Regions from separate parts of the Pandoraea apista genome, predicted to be linked through region 3. Evidence: predicted binding sites of a transcription regulator. Region 3 holds the regulator's gene; each other region holds the start of a gene.
The links. The regulator HrcA, encoded in region 3, represses chaperone genes, less so after heat shock. The targets are predictions, from matches to a motif close to TTAGCACTCNNNNNNNNNGAGTGCTAA.

Region 1: a site for HrcA is predicted at 4,027-4,053, ahead of groES (co-chaperone GroES). Genes of this name have one in related genera too.
Region 2: a site for HrcA is predicted at 2,685-2,711, ahead of rpoH (RNA polymerase sigma factor RpoH). Genes of this name have one in related genera too.

What each region holds. Positions count from the first base shown of each region.
Region 1 covers NZ_CP013481.2:1,541,930-1,552,443, forward strand. Annotated here, with positions in the region: gene AT395_RS07135 (alpha/beta hydrolase) at 1-268, shown strand, start outside; gene AT395_RS07140 (DUF2256 domain-containing protein) at 299-433, opposite strand; gene AT395_RS07145 (lipocalin family protein) at 435-1,010, opposite strand; gene folE (GTP cyclohydrolase I) at 1,201-1,932, opposite strand; gene AT395_RS07155 (MerR family transcriptional regulator) at 1,973-2,929, opposite strand; gene AT395_RS07160 (carbonic anhydrase) at 3,261-3,920, shown strand; gene groES (co-chaperone GroES) at 4,133-4,423, shown strand; gene groL (chaperonin GroEL) at 4,474-6,120, shown strand; gene AT395_RS07175 (LysR substrate-binding domain-containing protein) at 6,263-7,234, opposite strand; gene AT395_RS07180 (MFS transporter) at 7,338-8,549, shown strand; gene AT395_RS07185 (MarR family winged helix-turn-helix transcriptional regulator) at 8,625-9,158, opposite strand; gene AT395_RS07190 (EamA family transporter) at 9,287-10,162, shown strand; gene moaC (cyclic pyranopterin monophosphate synthase MoaC) at 10,184-10,514, opposite strand, start outside.
Region 2 covers NZ_CP013481.2:4,946,527-4,957,040, reverse strand. Annotated here, with positions in the region: gene AT395_RS22375 (cytochrome ubiquinol oxidase subunit I) at 1-965, opposite strand, end outside; gene cydP (cytochrome oxidase putative small subunit CydP) at 955-1,269, opposite strand; gene rpoH (RNA polymerase sigma factor RpoH) at 1,711-2,649, opposite strand; gene AT395_RS22360 (nuclear transport factor 2 family protein) at 2,872-3,255, shown strand; gene ybiB (DNA-binding protein YbiB) at 3,500-4,498, opposite strand; gene maiA (maleylacetoacetate isomerase) at 4,616-5,263, shown strand; gene AT395_RS22345 (LysE/ArgO family amino acid transporter) at 5,268-5,894, shown strand; gene ftsY (signal recognition particle-docking protein FtsY) at 6,069-7,496, opposite strand; gene AT395_RS22335 (M16 family metallopeptidase) at 7,668-9,086, shown strand; gene AT395_RS22330 (M16 family metallopeptidase) at 9,100-10,514, shown strand, end outside.
Region 3 covers NZ_CP013481.2:1,188,908-1,199,421, reverse strand. Annotated here, with positions in the region: partial or broken gene hemH (ferrochelatase) at 61-1,092, opposite strand; gene AT395_RS05570 (DUF6600 domain-containing protein) at 1,203-3,605, opposite strand; gene hrcA (heat-inducible transcriptional repressor HrcA) at 3,824-4,855, opposite strand; gene AT395_RS05560 (NAD kinase) at 4,931-5,881, shown strand; gene recN (DNA repair protein RecN) at 5,905-7,569, shown strand; gene glnE (bifunctional [glutamate--ammonia ligase]-adenylyl-L-tyrosine phosphorylase/[glutamate--ammonia-ligase] adenylyltransferase) at 7,717-10,514, opposite strand, start outside.

The sequences.
Region 1 (10,514 bases), 350 kb from region 3:
AGGCGATACCGACAGTGTCGTCTTGCCCGGAAACGCCGTCCGGTTTGCCGAGCGGTTAAGGGCGATGCATGGCACTGTGGAGATTCGACACTACAACCTCGGTCACGCATTAATGCTGGGCGCGATCAGTGCACCGTTGCGCCGTTTCTCACCGGTGCTGGACGACATCGCCGATTTTGTAAATGCCATTTCGGAGCGAAGGGTGGTTCGTCAGGTCTGTACGCAGACTGAGCATTTCGCCGTCGGCGATACATCGTCGATCAAGTGATAAATGGAGCAGCAAGGCGTGATGCCGCGACTAATGCCTCAGGCGTCGGCATCGCTCGGAACAATACGTAACGTTTTCCCACGCCCGTGCCCATTTCTTGCGCCAGACGAACGAGCGTCCGCACACAGGGCAGATTTTGCTCGGCAGAAAAGGCTTTCGGTGCACGTTATTCCGACGGCATGGTGCGGTTTTGCGTCACCCAGATAAGCGCATCGGTATCGACGCCCAACGCTTGCGCCCGGGCCAGGATGCGTTTCATGTCGTTGTCGGCGATTCGTTTGTCCCGAGCCAGAATCCAGCAGTAGCCGGTGTCGGGCCCGAGAACCAGCGCCCATCGGTAGTCCGGATCCAGTGCTGCAACGTGGTAACCGCCGTAAAAGGGCCCGAAAAAAGAGACCTTGAGCGAGGCGACATCCGGCGCACCGGTGAAGCGAGCCTTTCCGCTGACTTCTTTCCAGCGACCCGTGGCTGGATCGAAACCACGATTCAGCACCTTGACGCTGCCATCCGGCTGGCGCGTATAGGTTGCCGAGACGTCCGTCATGCCGCGCTCGAACGAGTGATCGAGGCGTGCCAGTTCATACCAGCGCCCCTCGTAGCGCCCGATATCAAACGGCGATACCGGGATGACTCCCGGTGGTGGATTCGTGCTCGCGCAGGCCGACACCAAAATCAGCAACGACGAAAGCACTCCCAGCAGCCCAATCCGGAATGACGTTCCGACGAAAACACTCTCTCTCATGGCATACCTTCGACGGTGAGTTTGAAGAGAACGGGGTAAATCGGCCTGTCGCCCCGAGCGGGACCCGCTGGGCGAGTTCAACGCTCCGGCACTTGCCGGCGCTTGGCCCGCGCAATATGGCGTCAAAACAAGTGGGGATGTCAGACCGTATAAAGGTACGAATGCTCCCGCGTCTGCGCGCCGGAGTTGCTTACTGAGAACGCGTAGCCATTAACGTCAGAAACTCACGGCGCAGCGAAGGATCTTCGAGAAATCTCCCGCGCATCACACTGCTCACCATGCGCGCACCGTCATCTTTGGTCCCTCGCCAGTGCATGCAGAAGTGATCCGCTTCTATGACGAGTGCCAGGCCATCCGGCGCAATTTTCTCCTCAAGCAAGTCGGCGATTTGTTTCACCGCTTCCTCCTGAATCTGCGGTCGGGCCATGATCCAGTTGAGCAAACGCGCATATTTGGACAGTCCCGGGAGATTTGAATCGGCGTTCGGCAGAATGCCGATCCATGCGTGCCCCATGATAGGACACAGATGGTGTGAGCAAGCGCTCCTCACCCGGAGCGGACCGATCAGCGTAAGTTCGTTCAATTGTCCGATGTTCGGAAATTCGGTGATGGCCGGGGGCGGCTCGTAGCGGCCCGCGAACACTTCTCTCACGAACATCTTGGCCACGCGTTTCGCCGTGTCGCGGGTGTTGTGATCGTTGTCGACGTCGATGACGAGCGCGCGCAGCGCATTTTCGATATGAAACGCGACTTCTTCCTGAAGCCTGTCTACGTCGCCTTCGCGCAGATGGGAAGCGATATTGTCGTTCGCATGAAACCGGACGCCTGTATTACGCAGACGCTGAACGATGGCTTGCGACAACGGAATCCCGTCCTGAGTGCTCTGCGTGATGGCTGGCTGCGAATCGATAATTGCGCCCATGAAATTCTCCTTAGCGGAAAGGGTTCTGATGACCCGCGCCTTATCGTTCGCGGCGCCCCATACCCGGAATAGACCAGCCCTCGTGCGCGACTATCGCGGCCAGAGCATCTTCAAACAATGCGACCGCTTTGTTGGCAGCATCGCCCAAGTGCTGGTGGAGCAGGGCGTCGGCGGGGGAGCGCGACAGGCACTCATCGCTATATCGCTCGAAGGCGGAAACTTGCAGCACCAGTTCGGCAAGATGCTTGGGACACTCGCACGCAATCGTCGTCGATTGCGAGGCCACGTTGGCCAGCGTTTCATCGTCGAACCGACGCGGTGATCGCGACCAACGCGGGTCATGGCCCGAACCTGACGCATTGTCGCGACGCAACGACCGAACGAAATCGACGATGATTTCGTTCGCATGCAACAGCGCGTTGGATTTTCGCTTTAGCTCGATGCCCTCGAGACGAGCGAGATCGATGGCGCGACGCGCGCCGAAAGCGTAGACGACAAGGACTTGCTCGCAACGGATGCGCCGCGCGGCCGCAACGATGGAGAGCACTTTGTCTTCGTGAAGTGCCTCGACGCGAACGACCATGCCGTTTGTCATGGCGCGTTGGTCGTCGTCAGGTGGAATATCTTCAACGCTATTGAACGTAAGGCATGTAATGCCCGCCGGCGTTTCCGGTTTCACGCTTTCGCCGAAACCCACAATGATCAGGTTCGCAGAAAGTGGTTCGCTTTGCGAAAGGGGGGCGCCGGCACCGCTCGCCAATCGGCTCAACTGCTCGTTATCCAAATGAGCGATTGCACCGATTGCATGCCCTTTGTCGACGAGTGACTTGATGGTTCGCAGTCGACCGACATCCAGGTCGGAATACTGACGCTGACCGGAGGCGCTCGTGGCAGGAGAAATGACGCCATAGCGTTGCTCCCAGATCCGCAACGTGGCGGCCGGCATATCGACGAGTTTTGCGGCTTCGCCACTTCGATAACGTCGAACTGAACTCACTCTGGCCTCCATTCCTGGCGCGCTTCAATCGAAGATGTAATCCGGGGTTAACTTAACTCAATGCTTCCGTGGAGTCAATAATTTAACTCGTTTTATTGTTTATCTGTTATTTTGAGTTGAAAATATGACTCAAAAATCTTTGCTGAGTGCGAAAGTCGCTCGCTGTGGACGGGCGTTTTCGAGGGAGGGGCGGGCAATGCGGGACGCGTCTATCTGGTGCGAGCTGGCGCAGCCCGGGCCGAGATCGGTAATAATGGCGGTCGATCGCAGGCTGCGCAGCACTTGCACAAATGCTCGCGCCTGTGCCGGAGTCTTAACTCAGAGAATCGTTATGCGTGACATCATTGACGGCTTTCTGCGATTTCAACGCGAAGCCTATCCCCAGCGTGTCGAGCTATTCAAGCGACTCGCCACCAGCCAAAACCCGAAAGCGCTGTTTGTTACCTGTTCGGACAGCCGCGTCGTGCCGGAGCTGCTGACGCAGCGCGAGCCGGGCGAGCTATTTGTAATACGCAACGCAGGCAATATCGTTCCGTCGTACGGGCCCGAGCCCGGTGGCGTTTCCGCGACTGTCGAGTATGCGGTTGCCGTGCTGGGCGTGCGGGACATTGTGATTTGCGGCCACTCGGACTGCGGTGCCATGGGCGCAATTTCGCGCTGCACCTGTCTCGACCACATGCCGGCAGTTGCCAACTGGCTGCGACATGCCGACGCCGCGAAAGTGATCAACGCGGCGCACTCGTTCGATACGCCCCGCGCCAAGCTTGACGGGCTGGTGCGAGAGAACGTGATTGCCCAACTGGCAAATCTGCGTACTCACCCTTCGGTAGCGCTGGCGCTGGAACAAGGGCGCATGAACCTGCACGGTTGGGTCTACGACATCGAAACCGGAGGCATCGATGCGCTCGACGGCGCCACACGCACGTTCGTTTCGCTGGCGGAAGCGCCAAGCACCGTGGCGGTGACCTCGCGCAATCCGGACGGGCGTTGAGGCCCGTTAGCATTGCCTGCCGTCATCATCTAGCCCCCGCAAAGCACAAAAATGTAGCCCTAGGGAAAACCCCGCGTCTTGAAATCGTAAAACCCCGTCCCTATAATTAGCACTCGTTGGCGCAGAGTGCTAACGCCATGAATTCACCATATATGCAAAAAATTGCATATTTAGTTTTGACGATCTCACACTGAGAGAAAGAGGAGCTTGTAATGAACCTTCGTCCCTTGCATGACCGCGTTATTGTCAAGCGCCTGGACAACGAAACGAAGACGGCGTCGGGCATCGTGATCCCTGATGCCGCCGCTGAAAAGCCGGATCAGGGCGAGATCCTGGCTGTCGGCCCGGGCAAGCGCGATGATCAAGGCAAGTTGATCGCACTCGATGTGAAGGTGGGCGACCGTGTTCTGTTCGGCAAGTACGCCGGCCAGGCCGTTAAGGTCGACGGCCAGGAACTCCTGGTCATGCGCGAAGAAGACATCATGGCCGTCGTGGCCGCCTAAGATTGTCTGCCCCCAGACATCTTCCGTAAAGTATTCAAGGAGTTATTGCAATGGCAGCTAAAGAAGTCGTTTTCGGCGATGCCGCTCGCGCCAAGATGGTCGAGGGTGTCAACATCCTCGCCAACGCCGTCAAGGTGACCCTGGGCCCGAAGGGCCGTAACGTTGTGCTCGAGCGCAGCTTCGGTGGCCCGACCGTGACCAAGGACGGTGTGTCGGTCGCCAAGGAAATCGAACTCAAGGACAAGCTCCAGAATATGGGCGCGCAAATGGTCAAGGAAGTGGCTTCCAAGACCAGCGACAACGCCGGTGACGGCACCACCACCGCTACGGTGCTGGCTCAGTCGATCGTGCGCGAAGGCATGAAGTTCGTCGCCTCGGGCATGAACCCGATGGATCTGAAGCGTGGTATCGACAAGGCCGTTGCTGCCGCCATCGAAGAACTGCGCAAGATCAGCAAGCCGTGCACGACCAACAAGGAAATCGCTCAAGTCGGCTCGATCTCGGCCAACAGCGACACCTCGATCGGTGACTACATCGCCAAGGCGATGGACAAGGTCGGCAAGGAAGGCGTGATTACCGTCGAAGACGGCAAGTCGCTGCAAGACGAGCTGGACGTCGTCGAAGGTATGCAATTCGACCGCGGCTACCTCTCGCCGTACTTCATCAACACCCCGGAAAAGCAAGTTGCGATTCTGGAGAACCCGTTTGTCCTGCTGTTCGACAAGAAGGTCTCGAACATCCGCGATCTGCTGCCGGTGCTGGAGCAAGTCGCCAAGGCTGGCCGCCCGCTGTTGATCATCGCTGAAGATGTCGAGGGCGAAGCCCTGGCAACGCTGGTGGTGAACAACATCCGTGGCATCCTGAAGACCTGCGCCGTCAAGGCACCGGGCTTCGGCGACCGCCGCAAGGCCATGCTGGAAGACATCGCCATCCTGACGGGCGGCCAGGTCATCGCCGAAGAAATCGGCCTGACGCTGGAAAAGGCCACGCTCAACGAGCTGGGCCAAGCCAAGCGCATCGAAATCGGCAAGGAAAACACCATCATCATCGACGGTGCCGGCGAAGCTGCGAACATCGAAGCGCGCGTCAAGCAAATCCGCGCCCAGATCGAAGAAGCTTCGAGCGACTACGACCGTGAAAAGCTGCAAGAGCGCGTGGCCAAGCTGGCCGGCGGTGTTGCCGTGATCAAGGTCGGCGCTGCGACCGAAGTCGAAATGAAGGAAAAGAAGGCTCGCGTGGAAGACGCACTGCACGCTACGCGCGCTGCCGTGGAAGAAGGCATCGTCCCGGGCGGTGGTGTTGCACTGCTGCGCGCTCGCGTGGCCGTGGCCGACATCAAGGGCGCCAACGCTGACCAGGACGCCGGTATCAAGATCGTGCTGCGCGCCATGGAAGAGCCGCTGCGCCAGATCGTCACCAACGGTGGCGAAGAAGCCAGCGTCGTTGTGGCCAACGTGATTGCCGGCAAGGGCAACTACGGCTACAACGCGTCGACCGGCGAGTACGGCGATCTGGTGGAAATGGGCGTTGTGGACCCGACGAAGGTTACCCGCACCGCACTGCAAAACGCCGCATCGGTGTCGGGCCTGCTGCTCACGACCGACTGCGCCGTTGCCGAACTGCCGAAGGAAGATGCTCCGATGGCTGGCGGCATGGGTGACATGGGCGGTATGGGCGGCATGGGCATGGGCATGTAAGTCTCGCAAGAGACTGCATGACGGGGCGTCGAAAGACGCCCCGGATGCCGGGTCGCCGGGCTTCGCTGCGGAATTTTCGATTCGGCGGTTGAAGCCCGCACCAAAACGGCAACGAGTTCCTCGGAATTCGTTGCCGTTTTTTTTATGCCTGCGTGGACGTCTGAGCCGGTGGGGCGTTGTCGTTGCCGCTTCGAATGCGCGAGGGGACGAGCGGTGCCGTGGCGGCGATCTCGTCCTGCATCCACTGCCAGAAGGCGTGTATCGCGCGCTCGCGCGGATGATTCTCACGCCAGTTCACGTGATATTCGAGGCTTGGCGGAATGCGCGCATCGCCGATCTGCACCAATTCGCCTGCCGCCAGCGCATCGCGCACCAGCAGACTGCGTGTCGTGGCCACCCCCTGTCCCGCAATCGCGGCCCGCAGGAGTAATCCCGAATCGTCGAAAATCGGGCCGCGCGTGGGTTCATGCGGCGGCAAGCCGGCGGCAACCTGCCAATCGCGCCATGACCGATGCGCAAAGCGCAGCATCGGCAATTTGTCGGTGTCCGCCACGGTGAACCCCGGCACGCGTGCGATCAGATCGGGGTGGCATACGGCGATCACGTAGTCGTCGAGCAGCTTACGCGTAACGAATCCCGTGGCTTCTACGCGTTGATGCCAGATGCCCACATCGACCGAATACGGGTCGGGGGCGGCGATATCTGCGTGAATTCTCAGCATCAGGTCGATGCCCGGGTGCTTTTCACTGAAGCGGTCCAGTCGGGGGATCAGCCACTGCGCCGCCAGATCGGTCATCACACTGACTTCCAGGCGCACCGTGACCGGCGACGCACCGGGGGCCGTGCCGGCCCGTGCCTCCGCGATCGCCTCGTCGAGTTCCGACATGCCGATGCGCACGCGCTCGGCCAGGCGTGCTCCCACGCTCGTTGGAATCATTCGGGCACCCACGCGGCGGAACAGCGCCGTGCCGAGCTGTTGCTCGAGTGAGCGCATATGGTGACTCACCGCACTGTGCGTCAAATTCAATTCATCTGCGGCCCGCGTAAAACTACGATGGCGAGCGGCTGCTTCAAGCGCGCGCAGTGTTTGGAGGGGAGGAAGGTGTTGGAACATGATGTCAAATTCTACTCACAATACGCGCGCAAAGGTTTCGTTGGCGTCATCGCAGGGTTCGGCCGACAATCCATACCCAAGCAATTCACTAGGGTATAGCTTCATGTCGAAAGCACTTCGTATCTTCGTGCTGTTCGCCTGCGGGTACTTCGTCTCATACGTGTACCGCGGTGTGAACATCGGGTTCGCGCCGTTCATGACACGTGAGCTCGGTCTCTCGTCTGCCGATCTCGGCTTGCTGACGAGTCTTTATTTCCTCGGTTTCGCGGGCGCGCAATTGCCGGCTGGCGTGCTCCTCGACAAATTCGGCCCGCGCCGGGTGGCGTCGCTCGTGCTGTTGCTGGCGGCCGCCGGTGCGGCACTGTTCGGTCTGGCACAGGGCGTGGGCGCGCTGATGGCCGGCCGCCTGCTGATCGGCGTGGGGGTTTCGGTGTGTCTGGGCAGTGCGTTCAAAGCGCTCGCGCAGTGGTTTCCGGTCTCTCGTCTGCCGTTGCTCAATGGGCTGGTGATGGCCGTCGGTGGCATGGGCGGGGTCGTGGTCGGCACGCCACTGAACTGGCTGCTCGGTCTGACGGATTGGCGCATCGTGTCGTTCGGGCTGGCGGCACTTACGGTCTTCATGTCGGTCGCGCTGTGGTTCGGCGCGCCGGAGAAGCCTGGTTCGCACGCGCAAGGCGGTCTGTCCGAGGCGCTCAAGGGCGTTCGTCAGGTGCTGGGGAGCGGCATGTTCTGGAAAGTCACGTCGCTCTCGGGCATTACGCAGGGCGTGTTCTATGCGATGCAATCGCTGTGGATGGCGCCATTCATGCGTGACGTGGAGGGCCTGAGCGAGGTGCAGGCGGCGTCGCTGGTGTCGGTCGTGGGGCTGGCGATGATGGCCGGCAGCGTGGGGTTCGGTGCGGCGGCACGCTCGCTCGAGCGTCGGGGAGTGAGCGTGTTCGCGTTCTCCGGCGTCGGCATGGTGTTATTCGTTGTGGTGCAGTTGTTGTTGATGATGCGTGCACCGATTCCGCCGGTCTGGCTGTGGGCCGCCTATGGGATTTTCGGTGGCACGGGCATTCTGTCGTACGCGGTGCTTGCCGAGCACTTCCACGGCACGCTGATCGGCCGTGTGAATACGTCGCTCACGCTGGTCATTTTCCTGTTGATCTTCTTCTGTCAGGTGGGCGTGGGGGCAATGCTCGGCGCTTACGCGGCGCACAGTGCACAAGCGCACTTCGCCGCCTGGACGGTGCTGATCGTGCTACAGGTGCTGGGCGCCGTGTGGTACTTCTGGCCGCAACGTCAGCGCGTCGGTAACGCAGCTCCGGCGTGATGTGATGTGAGGCGGCAGCCTTTGCCGTGCGGCTGCCGTCTATCCAACGTCCCTGTTGCGTTCCGCTTCAAGTCTTCATTCCCGTCCGGCTTCCAGCGCGCGCAACCATGCGCTCAGGCCGGATTCGATGTCTGCGAGCGCCGCTTTCGTCAGGGGGGCCAGCATGCGGTGTTCGTTCGCCACGTGTGCCTCGACGGCCTGCTCGATCAATGCGAATCCGGCGTCCGTCAGTTGGACCAGCGTGCTTCGGGCATCGTCCGGATTGGCCACGCGAGCAATCCAGCCCCGCGCTTCCAGACGCTGCAATCGATGCGTCATTGTCCCCGACGTCACCATCAACGTCGAAAACAGGGCTGTCGGCGCCAGCCGGTAGGGCGCGCCCGAGCGACGCAGCGTCGCCAGCATGTCGAATTCCCACCCGCTCATGTCGAACTCGGCGAAGGTCGCGTCGAGCTGCAATTGCACGAGCGCTGCGCAGCGTTTAAGACGGCCGATCACGCCCATCGGCGACACGTCCAGATCGGGACGCTCGCGGTGCCACTGTGCGAGGATGTTGTCGACGGCATCGCCGTCTCGCTTCTCCGCTTTTTGCGTCGGCTCGATCTCCATTGCCGCGTGCTTCGTGTGTTTCGTGCGACTCCCCGTTGGCCGGTTTCCCATGCGTGACTCCAGTTGTCTTGACTTCAAGACAAAATGATACCAAACTGCAAATTATCTTGAATTGAAGATAATTTGCCATGACGACTACGACTTCCTCTTTGTCGGTCCGTTGGATCGACGCGCTGCTCACGGCGTTGGCCCCCATGATCTGGGGCTCGACCTATATCGTGACGACTCAACTGTTGCCGCCGGACCGGCCTTTCACGGCGGCGTTGATTCGTGTGCTGCCATCCGGTTTGCTGTTGTTGCTGTACGCAAGACGTTGGCCTGAGCGTCGCGACTGGGGCCGGTTGGTGGTGCTCGCAGCGCTGAACATCGGCGCGTTTCAGGCGTTGCTGTTTGTGGCCGCATATCGCTTGCCGGGTGGGCTGGCGGCGGTGGTCGGCGCGATCCAGCCATTGCTCGTGATGGGGCTGGCGTGGGGTGTGGAGCAACGACGTCCGCTGGCGGCTACGGCCTGGGCGGCGCTCGCGGGTGTCGTCGGCATGGCGGTTCTGCTGTTGTCGCCGGGCACGGTGTTCGAGCCGGTGGGTATCCTGGCGGCGCTGGCCGGGGCGGCAAGTATGGCGACGGGCACGTATCTCACGCGCCGGTGGCGCTTGAATATGCCGGTGCTGGCACTCACGGGCTGGCAGTTGCTGTTGGGCGGATTGATGCTCGCGCCAGTGGCATGGCTGGCGGACGCACCACTGCCCGCGCTCACGATGTGGCAAACGCTGGGCTATCTGTATCTGTCGATCGCGGGCGCGTTGCTGGCGTATGCCTTGTGGTTTCGCGGCATTGCGCGTCTGGCGCCGGTGGCGGTGTCGTCACTCGGTTTGCTGAGCCCGTTGACCGCCGTGGTGTTGGGCTGGGTTTTGCTTGGTCAGGCGATCAAGGGTTTTGCGTTCGTTGGGCTCGCAACCGTGTTCGCGAGCATTCTGGCGGTGCAGTGGACAGCATCGCGAACGTGATGCATGGGACGTGAGATGGCCTTACGCCGGCGCCACCCAGTCGCCAGACTTGCCGCCGTGCTTTTCGAGCACCCTCACGTCGGTGATGGTCATGCCACGGTCGACGGCCTTGCACATGTCGTAGATCGTGAGCAGGCCGACCTGAACGGCCGTGAGGGCTTCCATCTCCACGCCCGTGCGGCCGATGGTTTCGACCTGCGCGCGGCAATGCACGGCGGTAGCGCCATCGTCCACGAGAAACTCCACTGTCACGCGCGTGAGCGCCAGCGGATGGCACAGCGGAATCAGATCGGCGGTTCGCTTCGCGCCCTGAATGGCCGCAATGCGGGCAATACCCAGCACGTCGCCTTTC
Region 2 (10,514 bases), 1.7 Mb from region 3:
CGCTGAATGTTCTCCTTATGCTCGTCGCGCAACTGCGAGAGACCAATGACCGGTGTGTCGACCGAGCGCGTGGCAATCAGGCCCATCGCCCAGGGAATCTTCACGGCGTAGTCGGTGCGCTCTTCCTTCTGGTTCGGGAAGCCGAACAGCGTGAACGATGCGGGCGGCTTGGCCGTCTCCCATTCCGCTTCGATGGCGGCGAGCTTGACCTTCTGCACTTCGCCGGTGGTGTAGCCCGATTCGTCACCCAGCACGATGACCGAGAGTGTGGAGGCCAGCCCGAAGCCGGCTGCCACCGCGAACGAGCGCAGTGCGAACGGCACGTCGCGGCGCTTGAGCAGATACCACGCGGAGATGCCGAGCACGAACATCGCGGCGGTCACATAACCGGCCGAGAGTGTATGCACGAACTTCACCTGCGCCACCGGGTTGAAGATCACGTCCCAGATGCTGTTCAACTCCATGCGCATGGTTTCGTAGTTGAAGTGCGCACCGACCGGATTGTTCATCCAGCCGTTGGCGACGAGAATCCACAACGCCGAGAGGTTCGAGCCCAGCGCCACGGCAAACGTGGTCGCGAGGTGGCCAATGCGCGAGAGCTTGTTCCATCCGAAGAAGAACAAACCCACGAACGTGGCTTCCAGGAAGAACGCCATCAGACCTTCGATGGCGAGTGGCACGCCGAAGATGTCGCCGACGTAGTGCGAGTAGTAAGCCCAGTTTGTGCCGAACTGGAATTCGAGCGTGAGACCGGTGGTCACGCCCATCGCGAAGTTGATCAGGAAGAGCTTGCCCCAGAACTGGGTCATGTCCTTGTAGATCTGCTTGCCGGTCATCACGTAGACCGACTCCATGATGACAAGCAGCCAGGACAGGCCGAGCGTGAGCGGGACGAACAGAAAGTGATACAGCGCCGTTATGGCGAACTGCAGGCGCGAGAGGTCAACGACTTCGCTACTGATCATGGCGGACACCTTGACTTGGGGTAGGGGACTGCGCTTCGACGGCTTGCGGCCCGATGAGGGCGCGAGCCACGACGTCCGGCGGCAACTGCATGTGTTTGGCCATCGGGGCGTCGAAGAACGCGTGCTTCAATATGAACAGGAGTACTACCTTGATCGCAAGGACGATCAGGATTTCAACCATGAAACGGGAAGGGCGGGTGCGCCAGCGCCTGATCAGCCAGGCGACGATAGCGGCAGAGCGCGACGCCGCAACGGGCGCGGTCGGCGCGGGAGGCTTCAGACTGCTAGGAGAGTGGGTGTCCATCCGTGACGGCTCCTGGCGTCGAAAGTCGTGTCGTTGGAAACAGCGTCGACTTTCGGCGCATTTTGCCTTATCGCTTGAAAATGTCAAACCGCGGAGCACGGGGGCGGATGACACGCGGACGACACTGGTTCGATACGAATCCGCCACCGCGAGAGGTGGCCGGCGAGAAGCGAGTTCGAGACAAGGTTCCGACGCGGCGAACGGCCCCCGGGCCGTCCTTCGCACGTAGCATGGCCACGTACGAGTCGATTCTATCGACCGGCCGTCCGGGCGACCTTGCGATGCATCAAGTCCGATGCAGATGACCGGTGAACTTTCGAAGTCCAATAAAAAAGCCCCGTGAGTCTCACGGGGCTTCGGTGTCGGCGGTGAACGGCCGGCGGTGATCCGGCGGGGCGTGTGGCAATTTGTCGCGTTGCCGCCGCCCGTCCGATCAAAACATTACGCGAAAGCTTGCAGCGCGCCTTTCATCTTCTTCATGGCGGCGACTTCGATCTGACGGATGCGCTCGGCGGACACGCCGAATTCGTCTGCCAGTTCGTGCAGCGTGGCGCCGCCGCTGCCATCGTCGGCGACCGACAACCAGCGCGCTTCGATAATGCGGCGGCTGCGCGAGTCGAGGCGGGCGAGCGCCGTTTGCAGACCGTCGCTTTGCAGATGGTCGCGCTCGCGCGCGGCAATCACGGCGGTCGGCTCCTGGTGCGAGTCGGCGAGGTACGCGATGGGAGCGAAGCTTGCGCTGTCGCCGTCGTCGCTGTGACCCTCAAGGGCGATATCGCCGCCCGACATGCGCGTTTCCATCTCGATGACATCTTCGCGCTTCACGTTCAGATCGCGTGCGACCTGATCGATCTCTTCCGGCGTGAACGCCTGCAGGCCTTGCTTCTGGCTGCGCAGGTTGAAGAACAGCTTGCGCTGGGCCTTGGTCGTGGCGACCTTGACCGTGCGCCAGTTGCGCAGCACGTATTCGTGAATCTCGGCCTTGATCCAATGCATGGCATACGATACGAGTCGTACACCCTGGGTCGGATCGAAGCGCTTCACGGCCTTCATCAGGCCGATGTTGCCTTCCTGAATCAGGTCGGCGTGCGGCAGACCATAGCCGAGGTAGTTACGCGCGATCGAGACCACCAGTCGCAGGTGCGAGAGCACGAGCTGACGGGCAGCTTCGAGGTCGTCGTTTTCACGCAGGCGCTTGGCGAGCGACTGCTCTTCCTCGGCGGTGAGCATCGGAATGCGATGGACAGCCTGAATATAGCTGTCGATATTGCCCAGACTGCCCGGCAGCATCAATGCCGACGGGGCGAGAGCAAGGGCACGAGAATTCGGCGCCGTGCCGGTGGCCGGCGTCGTCGGATGCAAAGTGGCGGCAGTACTCAAGTGGTGGACTCCTGGTTAGCCTCTGGGAAAGCATTTTAGCACTCTCTTTCGATGAGTGCTAAAGACGTTAGAACCCTTACAGGGCGGGAAGTTTCCGGCGCCTCGGGGTTTTCCAGCACCCCCCGTAAAACCGGAGAAGTCACTGGCGCAAACGTCGCGTGGATGGTGTAAATTGCAACCCAAGTCGCGAGCGTTTGGGGTCGGCGAAGACGGGAGGGCAACATGGCGGGAAAGCATATTGACGTAGTGCGCGAGCGTGAATCGGCGCGCTTCGACGCAATGGTCGAGGGCGACGTCGAACAACTCGACGCTCTCCTGGCAGACGGCCTTCACTACGTTCATTCGAACGGCAAACGCGAAACCAAGCGCGAATTTCTCGACGCCCTGACCTCGGGCCGCCGTCGATATCTGGACATCGATATCCGGGCGCAGGAGCTGCGCCAGTTTGGCGACACCGTGGTCGTAACCGGCAAGCTCAAAATCGAACTGGAAACCGCAACCGGCTCGCTCGAGTCGCAAATGGCCTATACGGCAGTCCATGTACTGGAAGCCGACGAATGGCACCTCATCTCCTGGCAAGCGACCCGCATGGCATCGGCCGAATGAAGCGGGCAGCGTAGGCTGGCCGCTCCAACCGTTCTAGGCGCTATCTCGCCCGGTACTCGCCCGGTACTCGCCGGGCGTCCTCTCCGAACAAAATATTTGATTGATTTCGGTACAAAATGTTCCGAAAATTATTTAATTTGCTGGTTTCGTGCAGTTTGGCGTCAAATTCGAGCAAATCTGGTTTTGTCACGTCCGGATATCGATCGAATATCGCGTGAATCGCCGATGACCAAGCCCGGGGCATTCAGCGCGAGATCTCCAGCCCCAGTGCCTGACGAATCACTTCGATCTGCCGGGCAATCGGCGCGGGCACGTCGACATCACCCGCCAGCACCGCTTCAATCCATCGGGCAGTGACTGCTGCATCGGCCGCAGGCAGCGCCGGCGGCGCGCTCGTGGCGCCTTCCTCCGCCGATTGCCACAGCCGGTATGCCCCGTCACAGAAGCCGTCGATGGCGGCCTGACGGCGGGCATCGGCGACCGGCTCGCCTTCTGTGCCACGGGCGAGCAGCACGCCGGGCGCCGGACTGTTGGCGGCGTCGGCGAACATTTCACTGAGCGTTTCCCGGTATTCGGGATGCGTGTAATTCACGAGACGCAGCGCCGGGCCCGCAAACGGCTGCAACAACTTCACCACCGTATGGCCGGAGTTGCGAACGCCTAGCACGGCCCGCATCTCCAGCAACCGCTCCAGCGCGGGCGAGAGGGCGGCAATCGGCAGATAGGCGACGCGGCGCGCCTGCAACGCGGCTTCGGCCTCGGCGGCCGAGCGACAGGCGGCATGGCCCAATTCCGCGAAGATCGCCTGCGTGCCGACCCGATTCGCTCCGCTGTGATGCTGGCCGTGCACGAGCACCGGAATGCCGTCGCGCGCGAGCAGCAACGCCAGCAGCGGCGTGAGATTCGGTTGCTTGCGTGCGCCGTTGTAGCTGGGCAGCAGGACGGGCGGCGGCGCGTCGGTCGGCGCGGTGAGGGGCGTGAACGTCGCGTGCGCGGCGTCGAGCATCGCGCGCAGCTCGACGGGCGTTTCGCCCTTGATGCGATAGGCGATCAGTACCCCGCCGAGTTCCGCCGGCGCCACACGGTCGGCGAGAATGGCGTCGAACAACGTGCGGGTCTCGTCGGCGCTGAGCGGCCGAGCGCCTTTCGCCCCTCGGGCGATGGTTTTGAGCAGCGGCGCGCAGGCAAAGGGGGCGGCAGAGGTCATGACACTTGGCGGCAGGAATTCGTACCCGTTCATCATACGCAATCGGGTGTCCCTGGAGCCAGCGCTTGAAGTACCATCTCGTGTTCAGACGCGAGTGATTCGAGCGATTTCACACCCTGCGCGTCTTTCCACATTCCGCTTTCGAGGTCTGCCATGTCCACGCTGTACAGCTATTTCCGCAGTTCCGCCGCGTATCGTGTGCGGATCGCCCTGAATCTGAAGGGGCTCGATTACGACACAGTGCCCGTGCATCTGGTGCGTGACGGCGGCGAACAGCTCAAGCCGGCGTACCGCGCGCTCAACGTCAACGGGTTGGTGCCGACGTTCATCGACGGCAACGCAAACATTCACCAGTCGCTCGCCATCATTGAGTATCTGGAAGACGTGCATCCGACGCCCGCGCTTCTGCCGTCCGATCCGGTGGCCCGTGCTCAGGTGCGAGCGCTCGCGCTGGATATTGCCGCCGACATCCACCCGATCGACAACCTGCGCGTGCTGCGTTATCTCAAGCACGATCTGGGCGTGAGCGACGCGCAGAAGGACGCCTGGTACGTTCACTGGATCGTTGAGGGGTTCAAGGCGCTGGAAGCGCGACTGGCGGCGCAACGCTCGCCGGGCAAGTTCGTCTTCGGCGACACACCCACACTGGCCGATTGCTGTCTCGTGCCTCAGGTCTACAACGCAAACCGTTTCAAGGTGGACATGACGCCGTTCCCGCGTATTGCCGCCATCAACACTCACTGCCAGACGCTCGACGCTTTCCGTCGCGCCGCGCCCGAAGCGCAACCCGACGCTGAGTAAGGTCATGCTCGACCCGGCTTTCTGGCGGGGCATGGCGCTTGGCGCCAGCCTCATCATGGCGATCGGTGCGCAGAACGCGTTTGTGCTACGGCAGGGCATTCTGAAGCGTCACGTGGGCGTGGTCGTGGCCGTGTGCGCCATTTGCGACATGGTGCTGATCGCGGCAGGCGTTGCCGGAATGGGCGGCCTCATCGCCGCGTATCCGCGCTTTCTTACGGCGGTTACGTGGGGTGGTGCGGCGTTCCTGTTCTGGTATGGCCTGCGCGCCTGGCGTGCGGCGTTTCGCGGCGCTGGCGCGTTGCAGGCCGACGGCAGCCGCGCCGCCACGCAGGACATGACCTGGCAACGCGCGTTCGTCCTGGTGCTGATGCTCTCGCTGCTCAATCCCCACGTCTATCTCGACACGGTGATTCTGCTCGGCGGTATTGGGGCGCGAGAAACGCCGCCGGGCAATGTCTGGTTCGCAGCAGGCGCGATGACCGCGTCAGTGCTGTGGTTCACCGTGCTTGGCTACGGTGCCCGATTGCTTGCGCCGCTGTTCGCGCGCGCACGGGCATGGCAGATCCTCGACGGCGTAGTCGGCACGATGATGTGGGGGCTCTGCGCAGGGCTCGTCGCCCAGCAGTTGTAGCGCTTCGTTCGACGGCAGGCGTCCGGCGGGAAGGTTGAGTGACCATCCGCTTGCGTTGCCCGAATCCGCCGCTCGCCTCCATCGCGCGAAAAATAAAGACAAACGGCCCGCCAAGCGGAAATGGCGGGCCGTTTGTCTTTTCGCGTGTGTGGCGACGCGTGTTGCCGGAGGCGTTTATCCCAGCAGGGCGTCTGCGAACTCGCGGGCCGAGAATGGTTGCAGGTCTTCGACCTTTTCCCCCACGCCGATGAAGTACACCGGTACCGGACGTTGCCGCGCGATCGCGGCGAGAATGCCGCCTTTGGCCGTGCCGTCGAGCTTCGTGACGATGAGGCCGGTGAGTTGCAGCGCGTCGTCGAATGCCTTGACCTGTGTGAGGGCGTTTTGCCCCGTATTGGCGTCGATCACGAGCAGCACTTCGTGCGGCGCGCCGTCGGCGGCCTTGGCCAGCACGCGCTTGATCTTCTTCAACTCCTCCATCAGATGCAACTGTGTCGGCAACCGGCCGGCCGTGTCTGCCATCACGATGTCGATCTTGCGGGCGCGCGCGGCATTCACGGCGTCGAATACGACAGCGGCAGGGTCTCCGCTCTCTTGCGAGACAACGGCGACGTTGTTGCGCTCGCCCCAGATCGTCAGTTGCTCGCGGGCAGCCGCACGGAAAGTGTCACCTGCGGCGAGCAGCACGGACTGGTTGTAGTGCTGGAAGTGTTTGGCGAGCTTGCCAATGCTTGTCGTCTTTCCGGCACCGTTCACGCCTGCGATCATCACGACCATCGGCGCGTCGCGACCGAGCACGAGGCTTTGCTCAAGCGGCCGGAGCAAATCGATCAACAGATCGTGAAGTGCGCGCTTGACCTGCTCGCCTTCGGTCAGCCGTTCGGACTTGACCTTCTTGCGCAGCGCCTCGATGAGGAACCTGGTGGCTTCGACGCCGGCATCGCTCATCAGCAACGCGTCTTCGAGTTCTTCGAACAGGTTTTCGTCGACCTTCACGCCGACGAAAATGCCGGTGAGGCCTGCGCTCGTCTTCGACAGTCCGGCCTTCAGACGTGTGAGCCACGACCGTTTCGCGGCGGGTGCCGGTGCGGGCGCAGCGACGATCTCGCCGATGGCTTCGCCGTGCGAATCCTTTACAACGACAGGTGCCGGGGCCGGGGGCGCTGGTTCGGCAGGTGCTACCGGCTCGGGCGCGACTTGCGGAACGTCGGGGGCCGCGAGCGGTGCCTGCGCGTCGAGTTTTGGGACATGTGCCGGAGCCGGCTCGGAATGTGCTGTATTTTCAACCGGGTTGGCGGGCGCACGCGGGGCCTCCACTGGTGCGGCGGAGGCAGGCTGTGCAACGACCGCCGGCGCGGCGGGAGCCGTGGGGGCTGCGGGTGCGGTAGCGGCTGTGGCGGCCGGCGGTGTCGGAGCCGTTGGCGCAACCGTGGCGGGCTGGGCCTGCGCGGCCTCGGCCTTCGGGGCCGTGCTTTCCACCGGCGTGACCGACGATTCTGGCGTTTCCGGCAATGCTGCCGATTCGACGGATTCTGGCGATTCGGGGCTCGTCTCGGCGGCCTTGTTACCGCCCGACTTGAAGCGCTTGAAGAAGCTGAACATGGGGTGAAGAACTCGACGTGGGCGCGCGCAGTCGGTGCGCGTCTGTGATTTGTCTTGCCATTCGCGCCGCACAAAACGCCCTACAATGGGCGAGTCGTTATTTCCGACGCGGGAAATGCGACGTATTTTATCAGACGCGTATCGACGTCCATCACGGGCGAAAGGGGATCCATGACGGGAACCATGCGCTGGCGACATGCCTTGGTCGGACTGACCTTGGCCGGTGTGATGAGCCTGAGCCACGCTGCGGACACTACGGGCAGCAAAACTACGGACAACACTTCGGAATTCACGCTATCGAACGGCCTGAGGCTGATCGTGCGCGAAGATCATCGGGCGCCGACGGTCGCCCACGTGGTCTGGTACCGCGCCGGCTCGCTCGACGAGTTCAATGGCACGACGGGGGTGGCCCACGCGCTCGAACACATGATGTTCAAGGGCACCAGAACGGTCGGGCCGGGACAGTTTTCGCGTCAGGTCGCAGCCCTTGGCGGTCGCGAGAATGCGTTCACCAGCAAGGACTACACGGGCTATTTCGAGCAGACGGAGAAGTCGCGTTTGCCTGAGATGATGCGTCTCGAAGCCGATCGCATGGCCAACCTGTCGCTTACGGCCGACGAGTTTGCCAAAGAGATTCAGGTGGTCATGGAAGAGCGCCGTCTTCGCACGGACGACCAGCCGCGCGCATTGCTCTACGAGCAGTTGATGGCCACGGCGCTTATCGCCAATCCGTATCGCCGCCCGATCGTCGGCTGGATGGACGACCTGCAGCACATGACCGTGCAGGATACGCGCGACTGGTACGAGCGTTGGTACGCACCGAACAACGCCGTGGTGGTCGTGAGCGGCGATGTGGACCCGGCGCAGGTCAAGCAACTTGCCGAGAAGTACTACGGCCCGCTCAAGCAGCGTGCGTTGCCGGAGCGCCGTCCGCAGACCGAGCCGGCACAACTGGGTGTGCGCCGGATATTCGTGAAGGCACCCGCCGAGAATCCGCATGTGATGCTTGCGTGGCGCGCGCCGCGTCTGGCCGACATCGAGAAGGATGACGACGTGTATGCGCTGCAAGTGCTCGCCGCCGTACTCGACGGTTACGGCAATGCGCGTCTGACGAGTCGTCTGGTTCGCGAGCAGCGCATCGCCAACGATGTCGGTGCCGGATACGACGGCGTGGGCCGGGGTCCGCAGTTCTTCATTCTCGATGGCACGCCCGCACAGGGCAAGACACCCGAGCAGATCGAGAAAGCGTTGCGTGCGCAGGTGGCCGACATTGCCGCGCACGGCGTGACGGAGGCCGAGCTGGGGCGTGTGAAGGCGCAGGTGGTGGCTTCGCAGATCTACAAGCGCGACTCGGTGTTCGGTCAGGCGATGGAAATCGGGCTGAACGAAATGTCGGGCATTTCGTGGCGGAAGATCGATCGCATGCTTGAAAAGGTGAAGGCGGTGACGCCTGCGCAGGTGCAGGCGGTGGCTGGCAAGTACTTCGGCGACGAGTCTCTGACCGTGGCAACGCTGGTGCCGCAGCCGATCGACGAAGCGACACGCAAGCGCCGCGCCCAAGGGTCGGAAGACCTGAAGAACATGCGCTGAGAGAGGCCACACGATGATGAAAATTTCCGCACTGTTACGTGCGATTTCCATGCCTGCGCGTACGGGCTTGCTGGCAAGCGTTGTCGCAGGCGCCCTTGTCGCGGTCGTGCCGCTGAGCGCCCGGGCGGCGCTGCCGATCCAGAGTTGGATTTCGCCGTCGGGCGCCAAGGTCCTGCTGGTGGAGAGCCGTTCGATTCCGATGATCGACGTGAACATCGATTTCGATGCAGGCAGCCGCTACGATCCGCCGGGCAAGTCCGGACTGGCGCTATTCACGGCCGGTTTGCTCGATGCCGGAGCGTCGGCCGCGGGCGGCCGTCCGGCGTTGAGCGAAGCGCAGATTGCCGACCGCTTTGCCGACGTCGGGGCCATGGAGTCGACGAGCGCAGGACGCGACGCCGCGACCGTCACCATGCGTACGCTGTCCTCGGCGACCGAGCGTGACGCCGCCGTCAGCACCCTGGCGCAGTTCCTGCAACATCCCACGTTCCCCGACGCGGTGCTCAAACGTGAAGCGGCGCGTTTGGCCGCAGCCATTGCCGAGGCCGATACGAAGCCCGAGGCGATTGCCGAGAAGGCGTTTCGCAGCGCGATTTACGGCAGCCATCCCTACGGCGTGAGCCCGACGGTGGCCAGCGTCAAGGCGGTGAAGCGTGACGATCTGATACGTTTCTACCGAGACATGTATAGCCCGAAGCGCGCGGTCGTCACGATCGTGGGCGACATCGATCGTGCGCAGGCGGAGAAGCTTGTCGCCACGCTGACCGATGCCATGCCGGCAGGTGTGACACCGCCGGCAATGCCGCCGGTGGCGGCGCTGCGAAGTGCCGTGCAGATCGATCTGCCGCACCCGGCCGAACAGGCGCATATCGTGACCGGGCAGGCATCGGTTGCCCGGAGCGATCCCGACTACTTCCCATTGCTCGTGGGGAACTACGTACTGGGCGGCGGGGGGTTTGTGTCGCGTCTGACGGCGGAAGTGCGCGAGAAGCGCGGGCTGACGTACGGTGTGTCGAGTGGTTTCGTCCCGCAGTTGCAGGAAGGGCCGTTCGAGATCAGCTTGCAGACACGTCGCGAGCAAGCCCCCGAGGCGCTCAAGGTCGTGCGTGAAACGCTCGCCAGGTTCGTGCAGGACGGGCCGACCGATGCGGAGATGCAGGCCGCGAAGGACAACCTGACCAATGGCTTCCCGCTGCGTCTCGACAGCAATCGCAAGTTGCTGGCTAACGTTGCCGCCATCGGCTTCTACAATCTGCCGCTGGACTACCTCGACACATGGACCCGCAAAGTCGAAGCCGTAACGGCTGCGCAGGTGCGCGATGCCTTTGTGCGTCATGTACAGCCGGAGCGGCTTGTCACGGTCGTCGTTGGCCCGAGCAATGTCTTCGGTGCGGCTAGCGCCGGGGCGGCTGCGCCGAGCGGCAAACC
Region 3 (10,514 bases):
CCGCTGACGGGTCGACGCCACCGCTGCCGCCGACGCCTGCGCCGTGCCCTCCGGCGAGAGTACCGGCCACCCTTGCAGGTGACGCGCCGCAATCTCGCCCAGCGCCGTAATCCAGGCGCCCGCGCCGTTCAGACAGGGAATGAAGTGGAACGCCTTGCCGCCTGCGGACAGATAGGCGTGGCGGCCTTCCATATTGATTTCTTCGAGCGTCTCGAGACAATCGGACGTGAAACCGGGGCAGAAGACATCGACACGCGGCGTGCCGCCACGGCCCAGTTCTTCGAGCGTCGGAGCCGTGTAGGGCTGAAGCCATTCCGCCTTGCCGAAACGCGACTGGAACGTAAGACGGCAGGTCGTTTCGTCGAGACCCAGCGCGGCCGCCAGCAAGCGCGCTGTCTTCACGCACTGATCGTGGTAGGGATCGCCCAGATCGAGCGTGCGGCGCGGCACACCATGAAAGCTCAGCAGCAACCGTTCGCCGGCCGCAAAATCCGGTCGGCCGTGCTGCTGCCAATAGCCCTCGACCTGCTGACGCAGCGCCTCGATATAGGCGGGATGATCGTGGTAGTCGCGCACCGTGCGCACATCAGGCTGATTGCGCAGGCGGCCGAGCACCCGGAACACGGCGTCGCTGGCCGTGGCAGTCGTGCTGCTCGAGTATTGCGGATAAAGCGGCAGGACGAGAATACGCTCCACGCCGTTTTGCCGCAGCGCGCGAATACGTTCGGGAATCGACGGATTCCCGTAGCGCATGGCGTAGTCGACGACCACGTCGTAGTCGTTCGCATGCAGCAAGGCGCGCAAAGCGTTCGTCTGTTGCTCGGTGTTCACTTTGAGCGGCGAGCCTTCGCGGGTCCAGACCGTCGCGTATTTCTGCGCGGACTGACGCGAGCGAAACGGCAGAATCACCAGCCGCAGCAACGGCTGCCACACGAACGAGGGGATTTCCACGACGCGCGGGTCCGACAGGAACTCGCGCAAATAGCGACGCACGGCCGCAGGACGCGGCTCGTCGGGCGTGCCAAGGTTGATCAGCAGAACGGCTGTCTTGCCGGACTGGCCATGCGAAATGGGTTCAGGATCGAAGCGCATGGATCGTACTTTACCGCAAACCTGGCCGACATCCGGCGAGGGCAGGCGGCATGACTCCCCGCCCGCCCCTGCGTCAGCCACGATTGACGCAGGGGCGGGCGAGTCAACGCTCAGCCGTGCGGATGCTCGTCTTCCTTCTGCGGGCGATGCGCTGCGCTCGGATGCTCCGCCTCGTGCGACGGTGCGCGGGCGCCTTCCGGTTTGTTCTCCCGCGGCGCCGTTTGCGGGTGCGAATGCTCCTGCGGTTGCGGATGGGGCACCGTCTGCGGGCGCTCTTGCGCGGGCTGAGGTCTCGGCGCCATCGGCTGCCGCTCGGCCTGCGGCTCCGGGCGCGGCTGAGGACGCTCGACCTGCGGTTGCGGGCGCGGCTGGGCTTGCGGCACCTGAGGCTGTGCGTGGGACTGCCACTGCTGCGGCCGACGGGCGGCTTCACCGTCTTCCGGCTGACCACGCTGCGGAGCCGGGGGCGCATTTCGTGTCTCCGGCGGCGACGGGCGGCGCATCTGCATATCGCGCTGTGCGGCGTCGTGCCCGGGCTGCGGCACTGCCTGCTGCCCCTCGCCGCGCAAAGCGGGCTGCCCCGCCGCGCTCACGCCCGGCGGATGCGGGACACCGGACGGCGCCCCTTGTTCGCCACGCCCCGACGGTTGGGCTTGCGGCGCGGTTTGCCCCGGACGATTCTGATAAACGCCACGCCCGCCATAGCCCGGCTCACCCGGCACACCGGGTTCCCCCGGCACGCCCGGCCGCCCCGGCGCTCCCGGAACCCCTGGCACCCCCGGCTGACCGGGGACGCCCGGCGCACCATGCATCGGAGGCACAGCGCCCGTCGGCGGCAGCGCACCGTGCGCCGGGGTAGCGCCCACCGCACCGGCCGCGCCCATCGCAGGCCGTGCGGGCGTTGCGCCATTCACTCCAATCGGCGCACCGACCGGTCCGTGTGTACTCACGACCGTCACACGCGGCTGCACGCGCCCCTGCGAGTTCGAGGCTCCCGGCCGCGTATTCTGGACTTGTTGCGCATTCTGAACGAAAGCCAACGGCGCGCCGCCGGCGTTCGGCACCGGGTGCAACTGACTGGTCAGCTCACGCGACGGCATAGCCCGGGCTGCGGGTGCGCGCGTTGCGAGCACCTGCCGGCTGAACACACCCGTCGGCGGCGCCCCGGCCGCCGGACGGCTATTGCCGAACACGCTCTGCTGCACCGGCGCCACACCCGGCGTATTCGCCACTCGCCACGACTGCCCCGCGCGCGGCGCCGCCAAGGCCACCGGCGCACCCACCGGACGCCCTTGCACGAACGACTGTGCCGGCATCGTCGATACGGCGCCCCGCACATTGCGATTCACGTACACATTGTTGATGTTGGTGATGTTGGTCGTCTGAATCACCGTCGACCGATTGATGTTCGTGACGTACGACGAACTGGCGCGATATGCCGGACGATACGGGTCATGCGGGCCGAGCGCGAACCACGCGAGGCCCACCCCGCCTGCCGCGAACGAAATGCCCCACTGATTGCCGCCACTGCTGCCGCTCACCCAGCCGACCAACGCCGGTGCGTACACCGGCCGTACGGCAACCGGCCCCGGCACCCAGCACCAGCGCGCATCGACATAGGCCCACCGGCCATAGTGATAAGGCGCGAAGCCCCACGGTGCGTCGTCAACCCACGTCCAGCCCCACGGATCGACCCAGACCCAGTGGCCAGTGCGATACGGCGCCCAGCCCGACGGCACGCTCGACGGCACCCATACGGCGCCGTAGTTCGGCGTTTCCTGCCACGTACCGTAATCGTCCAGACTTTCAAAGCCGGTCATGTCGCGCGGCACGTAGCGGGCGGACACCGAGGCGTCCTCGCGGGCGTCGCGCTGGCGTACCCATTGGTCAAATGCGTCCGCCACGAGCGGGCTCGTTGGCTGCTGCGTCAGATTCTGACCGACGAACGCCACGCGGTGCCCCTGTTGCAGCGGCACCGAGGCGCCCTGCCCATACACGGTGGCCGCGCCGCGCCAGATGCTGACCGTCGTCACGCCATTCGGATCGACATCGACACGGTACTCCCCTGCCTGCTGCGGCACGAACGCCAGGTTCGGCGTATCGATCTCGTACGGCTGATTCGGATCGTAGGTTCGCAGCCGGAGGCCGACGGTGCCCTGCGTTACGTTCAGTTGCACGTTCTGATCGGTCACGGCAGACAGCGCGACACTCGTGGACGCCCCCATGCGAACCGCCGTGCCGCCGACATGCATCTCGGCGCGGCTGTTGCGATCGACCCAGAGGGCGTCGCCGGTGGTCAGCGGCCGGTTGCGGTCGGCGTAGCGCCAGTCGCCAGTGCCTGCGGGTGCGTACGTAACGGTGCCGTCGAATTCGTTCAACCGGGCCACCCGGCCCGGCGGATCGGCGCTTTGCGCCTGCGCCAGCGCGGGTAAGCCCACGGCGCCTAACGCGCCGAGCGCAAGCCCGACGCCGAGATAACGGACCATCGTCCGCCAGGAAATCAGGGATTTCATAGACACTCCGGGCCCTTCAGGTTCACGCACCCACCGCTGCGCCGGGTGCGTTACCGTGTCGTTCTGTCCGAATCCTTTGACGAAGGCGATGCTCGCAACTTCGCCATAAGTGACACTTCGAGCGTAAGCCTGCCGTATGTGACAGCGTGTAAAGGAATGCTACGGAGTTGTAACGTAAAGCAGGCGAAGCGATAGCACGCGGGCAGCGCGAGCGCAGGTCAATGCTGGCTGAGCGCGTTGGAAAGCAGCTTGGCCGTGATGTCGACGATCGGAATCACGCGCTCGTAAGCCATGCGTGTCGGGCCGATCACGCCCAGTGTGCCAACAACCTCGCCGTCGACTTCGTACGGTGCCGTCACGACCGTCATCTCCTCGATCGGCACGAGACTCGATTCGCCGCCGATGAAGATCTGCACGCCCTGCGCGCGACTCGACACGTCGAGCAGTTGCAAAAGGCCGGTCTTGGACTCGAACACGTCGAACAACCTGCGCAGGCGTTCCATGTTCGATGACAGATCTTCCACACCCAGCAGGTTCCGCTCGCCCGAAATCAGCACGCTCTCGCGTGTGTTGTCGGCCATGGCGTCGCTGCCTGCCTGAACGGCGGCCTGCATCAAGGCGCTCATGTCGGAGCGCAGGGCATCGAGTTCACCGCGCAAGTAAGCACGTACGTCGTCGAAGCTATGGCCGCCGAAATGGGCGTTCAGATAGTTCGCCGCTTCGACCAGTTGCGCCGGTGAATAGTCTTTTTCCGTCAGGATGATGCGGTTCTGCACGTCGCCGTCGGGCGTGACGATGATGAGTAACACTCGCTTGTCCGACAGCCGCAGGAACTCGATTTGACGGAAGGTCTGGCTGCGACGCGGGGTGAGCACCACGCCCGCGAATTGCGAGAGGTTCGAGAGCACCTGTGCCGCCGAGGCAACGAGTTGCTGCGGCCCTGCCGGTTGTAACCGGTTCTGCACATGCGACGCGAGAAGATTGGCGGCCTCTTTCTCAAGGGGACGCACCGTCAGCATGGTGTCGACGAACAGACGGTAAGCACGCGGGGTAGGCACGCGACCGGCAGACGTATGGGGGCTGGACACAAAGCCGAGTGCCTCGAGATCGGCCATCACGTTGCGGATCGTCGCCGAGGAGAGGTCGAGCCCCGAGTACCGGGAAAGCGTGCGCGAACCGACCGGTTGGCCATCGGCGATGTACCGTTCGATCAGGGTTTTGAGGAGAGCTTGCGCACGTTGATCTAGCATGGCAAAAATTGTAACGCGAAATGTGCATACGCGGCGTGCGGCAAACCCCGAGGCGAGAACCGCATCAGGCGGCGGATGCCGATGGTTGCTGTCATCGACTTATGGTGTAATGGCGGCATGAAAACAGGGAGCCCTTTCAAGACCGTAGCGCTCGTCGGGAAATATCATGCCGACGGCGTTGCCGAACCTCTGCTCACGCTGGCGGCATGTATTGCCCAGCGCGGGCATCACGTCGTCTTCGAGCGCGACACGGCGCACAACATCGGCGCTGCGGCCGATCCGTACCGGACCCTCGATATCCAGGAAATCGCCACGCAGGTCGATGTGGCCGTCGTCGTTGGGGGCGACGGGACGATGCTTGGCGTCGGCCGCCAGCTTGCGGCGTCGAAGGTGCCGCTGATCGGCGTGAACCACGGACGCGTCGGTTTCATCACCGATATTCCGCTCGACGAGATGCGCCAGGTCGTGCCGGCCATGCTCGAAGGACATTTCGAAGGCGAGCAGCGCACGCTGCTGGCCGCCCGCATCGAGCGCGACGGCCAGACGCTCTTCGAAACGCTCGCGTTCAACGACGTCGTCGTGAACCGCTCGGGGATCTCGGGCATGGTCGAGTTGCGCGTCGATGTCGACGGCCGCTTCATGTACAAGCAGCGCTCGGACGGCCTGATCGTCGCCACGCCGACCGGTTCCACCGCGTATGCACTCTCGGCCTCCGGCCCGATCCTGCACCCGCGCCTTGGCGGAGTGGTGCTCGTGCCGATCGCGCCGCACGCCCTCTCGAACCGCCCGATTGTGTTGCCCGATTCGAGCGATATCGTCATCACGATTACCGGCGGACGCGAAGTCGGCGCCAACTTCGACATGCAGTCGTTTGCCGAACTGCGTCAGGGCGACCGGATTCTGGTGAGCCGCTCCGCACATCAGGTGACGTTCCTGCATCCGGTGGGCTACAACTACTACGCGACGCTGCGCCGCAAACTGCACTGGAACGAGCATATCTCCGACGAAGATACGCCCCAGAACTGACTTCAAGCCTCACCCGATATCCCATGCTACGCAGTCTCTCGATTCGCGATTTCGTAATCGTCGATCGTCTCGACCTGGAATTCTCCGCCGGTTTCACCGTGTTTTCGGGGGAAACCGGCGCAGGCAAATCGATCCTGATCGATGCGCTGGCGCTGGCAATGGGCGAGCGCGGCGACACCAGTATGGTGCGCAATGGCCAGGCGCGGGCCGACATTACCGCTGAATTCGCCGCCGACGCCGAAGCGCGTCCCGATCTCGAAGCCTGGTTGCAGGCGCAGGCGCTCACGCTCGAAGAGCACGGCGGCGTGTTGCTTCGCCGCGTGCTCGACTCGGGCGGGCGCTCGCGCGCCTTCATCAACGGCACACCCGCCACCCTCGCTCAATTGCGCGAACTCGGCGAGATGCTCGTCGATATTCACGGCCAGCACGCGCATCAGCAATTGCTGCGTCCCGACGCGCAACGCCGTCTGCTCGACTCGCATGCCGGCGCTACGCAGCTTAGCGCCGACACTGCCGCGGCCCACAAGGAATGGCGGCGCCTCGTCAAACGATGTGAAGAAGCACATGGCCGCGACCGCGAATTGCAGTTGGAGCGCGAACGCCTGGAATGGCAGACGTCGGAACTCGACAAGCTCAATCCCCAGGAAGGGGAATGGGACGAAGTGAGTGCCGAACATCGGCGTCTCTCGCACGCCGCCAGCCTCATCAACGGGGTGCAAGGCGCCCTCGATACGCTCGCGGAAGCCGACGGCGCCATCGTTCCGTCGTTGGGCCACGTCGTGCATCAAATTCGCGAACTGGCCGAGATCGACGCCGGACTCGCGGACACGCTGGCCGCGCTGGAGCCTGCGGAGATTCAGTTGCGCGAGGCCGTGCATTCGCTCACGCACTACGCGCAACGGGTCGACCTCGATCCGGAACGTCTTGCCGTGGTCGAGCAGCGGCTCGACGCGCTGCATTCGGCGGCGCGCAAATTCCGTGTCACGCCGGAGCAACTGCCTGCCGAGCATGCCGAACGACGCGCCCAGCTCGAAGAGTTGACGGCATCGCAAGACACCGCCGCCATGCAGGCTGCCGCCGACGCTGCCCACGCCACCTACCACAAGCTGGCAAAGGAGTTGTCGAAGGCACGCGCGAAAGCTGCGGCGTCGCTCTCACGCGAAGTCACGCGCGCCATGCAGGATCTGTCCATGCCGGGCGGACGCTTCGAAGTCACGCTCAGCGCAACGTCGGAGCCGCAATCGTTTGGTCTGGAAACGGTAGAGTTTCTCGTGGCCGGCCATCCGGGGGTGCCGACGCGGCCCCTGGCTAAAGTGGCATCGGGGGGCGAACTGGCGCGTATCAGTCTCGCCTTGCAGGTCATTGCCAGCAGCGCCAGCCTCACCCCGACGCTGATTTTCGACGAAGTGGATTCCGGTATCGGCGGCGCGGTGGCCGAAGTGGTCGGCCGTCTGCTGCGCGAACTCGGTCAGGGACGGCAGGTGTTGTGCGTCACCCACTTGCCGCAGGTCGCGGCGCTCGGCCACCAGCATCTGCGCGTGAAGAAGCGCAGCGACGGCGATACGACGATGAGTGAAATCGAGCCGCTTGGCCGCACGGAGCGTGTCGAGGAGATTGCGCGGATGCTGGGAGGTGTCGAGATTACCGCAACGACACGCAAGCACGCGCGGGAGATGCTCGCCCTCTGAGGCGCTGAGGCTGCCTAGCCTTCCAGGGGCCGCCCAGCCCGCCCTGCCCGCGCAATGCACGACGTGTTGCGTCCATCGTCTCCGTCACAAACAGTCGTCGCACGGGCGGCGCACCATCGACCGCCCGAGCTCATCCGCGGGCCGATATCAGACCGGTCCCGCGTCTGAAAACACCGAATCCCACAACGCCGTCACGGCCTCGCGCTCAGCCGCGATATCGGCCGCAGGCACGCGCGCGGCTTCCACACCGTCGAGCCGCAACTTGTGCTGACGCTTGCGATACGTGCGATACGCCGCGGCGGCATCGTCGGCAAGCTTCGCGTCGATCAGGCCGAGTTGGGCCGCTTCGCGCAGCAGCGCGATATTGCCCGCATTGCGCAGCAGCGCCGGATGCGCGCCCGAATACAGCAGCACCAGATACTGCACGGTGAACTCGATGTCGACCATGCCGCCCCGGTCATGCTTCAGGTCGAAGAGCTTGCCGGGATTCGGGTGCCCTTCAAGCACCTTGCGTCGCATGGCCACGATTTCCTGCGCGAGCGGCAGCGCCTCGCGCGGCGTGGCGAGCACCTGCGCGCGAATGGTCTCGAACGCCGCGCCAATGGTCTCGTCACCGGCGCAAAAGCGCGCCCGGGTGAGCGCCTGATGCTCCCAGACCCACGCAGTATTCGCATTGCCCTCGCGGAACTGATACTGACGAAAGCTCTCGATGTTCGTTACCAGCAGCCCCGACAAGCCGTTGGGCCGCAGCCGCAGATCGACGTCGAAGAGCATACCCGCGCCCGTGTGCGTGGTGAGCCACGTCACGAACCGCCGGGCCAGCGCGGCATAAGCGTCGGGCGCACGGTCGTCGTCATCGTCATAGAGAAAGATCAGGTCGAGGTCGGACGCGTAGCCCAGTTCCTTGCCACCGAGCTTTCCATAGGCGATGACGGCGAACCGCGGCACCTCGCGGTGGCGTGTCGCCACGTGCGGCCAGACCGTCGAGATCGTCACGTCGACGATGATGTCCGCCAACTCGGAGAGCCGGTCGCCAATCGCTTCGACCGACAGCGTGCCCTGCAAATCGAGCAGCAGGATACGGAACACCTCGGCGTGATGCGCGCGCCGCAGAATATCCATCTGCACTTCAACATTACCCGACGCACCTGCGGCGTTCAGGCTCAGCAGCAATTGCGTTTTGAACGCCGGCCAATCGAACGGCGCGGCGAGCGCTTCGTCGTCGAGCAATTCGTCGAGCAGTTGCGGGTGACTGATCAGATAGCCGGCCGCCCAGCGCGAGCCGGCCAGCACCTTGACGACACGCTCCAGCGCACGCGGATACTCGGTGAGGAGCGCCAGATACGAACTGCGGCGGCTGATGGTCGAAAGCAGATCGAGCATGCGCGCGAGCACGGCGTCGGCTTCACCGGTGCCTGCTGCGCCTTCCACCGCGCGCTGCACGAGTTGATCGAAGCGCCGCCGGCTGATCTCGCCCAGCGCCTTGTAGCGTGACGACGTCCACACCGCGCGCAGGCGGTCGAGCGCGCCTTCGGCGTCGGAGAAGCCCAGTCGCGTGAGCTGATTGCCGAGGTCGCCCGTCTGCGCCTCGTCGGCCAGACATTCGCTCCACAACTCCGGCGGGCACTCGCAGTCGCCCGCGCCGGACGCCCCTTTCTTCCCGCCCTTCTGTCCGTTACCGCCCGCCTTGTCGGCAAAAATCTCGTCGAACTGCGCCGCCACGAATTCCCGGTGCTCGTCGAGCACCGTCATGAAACTCGCTTCGTCCGGGAAACCCATCGCCCGCGCAACCGCAAGACGATCCTCGCCGGGCCCCGGCAGGATATGCGTTTGCGCATCGTCCAGATACTGAATCCGGTGTTCGAGCTTGCGCAGAAAGACGTAGGCGTTCGCCAGTTCGTCGGCAACGTTCTGCGCAAGCCAGCCGCGCCGCGCCGCCACGCCCAGCACGGCCAACGTCGGGCGCACGCGCAGTTCCGGCTCCTGACCGCCACGGATCAACTGGAACACCTGCGCCGAGAACTCGACCTCTCGAATCCCGCCACGGCCGAGCTTGATGTCGTTGATGCGAGCGGGCTTGGCCCGGGCGCGGCGCTCCGCCTCGTGGCGAATCTGTTCGTGGAGTGCCCGAATCGCACCGATCACGCCGTAATCCAGATAGCGACGGAACACGAACGGCTGAACCAGCGCGCTCAGCAACCGCTCGATGCGCTTGCCGGGCTCGCTTGCCAATTCGGAGACCAGACGCCCCTTGATCCACGCGTAGCGCTCCCACTCGCGCCCCTGCACGTAGAAATACTCTTCGAGCATCGGCAGGCTGCAAACAAGCGGTCCCGAATCGCCGTTGGGGCGCAGGCGCATGTCCACGCGGAACACATAACCGTCCGACGTGAGTTCGGAAATCAGGCCGATCAGCTTACGGCCAAGCTTGGTGAAGAACTCGTGATTCGACAACAGGCGCAGATGGCTCGCGGCGGCCGGATCGGCACCGTCGGGGGCCGACGTGTCGCCGTCGTCTTCATAGAGGAAGATCAGATCGATGTCCGACGAGACGTTCAGCTCGCGCCCGCCAAGCTTGCCCATGCCCACCACGCCCAGCGTCTGACGCTCGCCTTCGGCATTGCGCGGCACGCCGTGAATGGCTTCGAGTTCGCGCGACAGCACTGCAATGCCCGCCTGCACGGCGAATTCGGCCAGCGCAGTCATGGCCTCCGTGACCTCGGACAACTCGGCACGACCGTCCAGATCGCGCTGCATGACAGCGCACAGCGCTTCGATCCGCAACACTCGCAATGCGCGTGCGAGGCCCGCTTCGTCAACGCCCGACACCCCCGAAGCCTGCTCGGGCGGCGAGAGTACGGTGCCGGTAATCGCTTCGAAGCGACGGGCGAGCCAGCGTGCATCGACAGGGTGCGCCGCCAGTTCAGGCAACGCCTCGGCAAGCG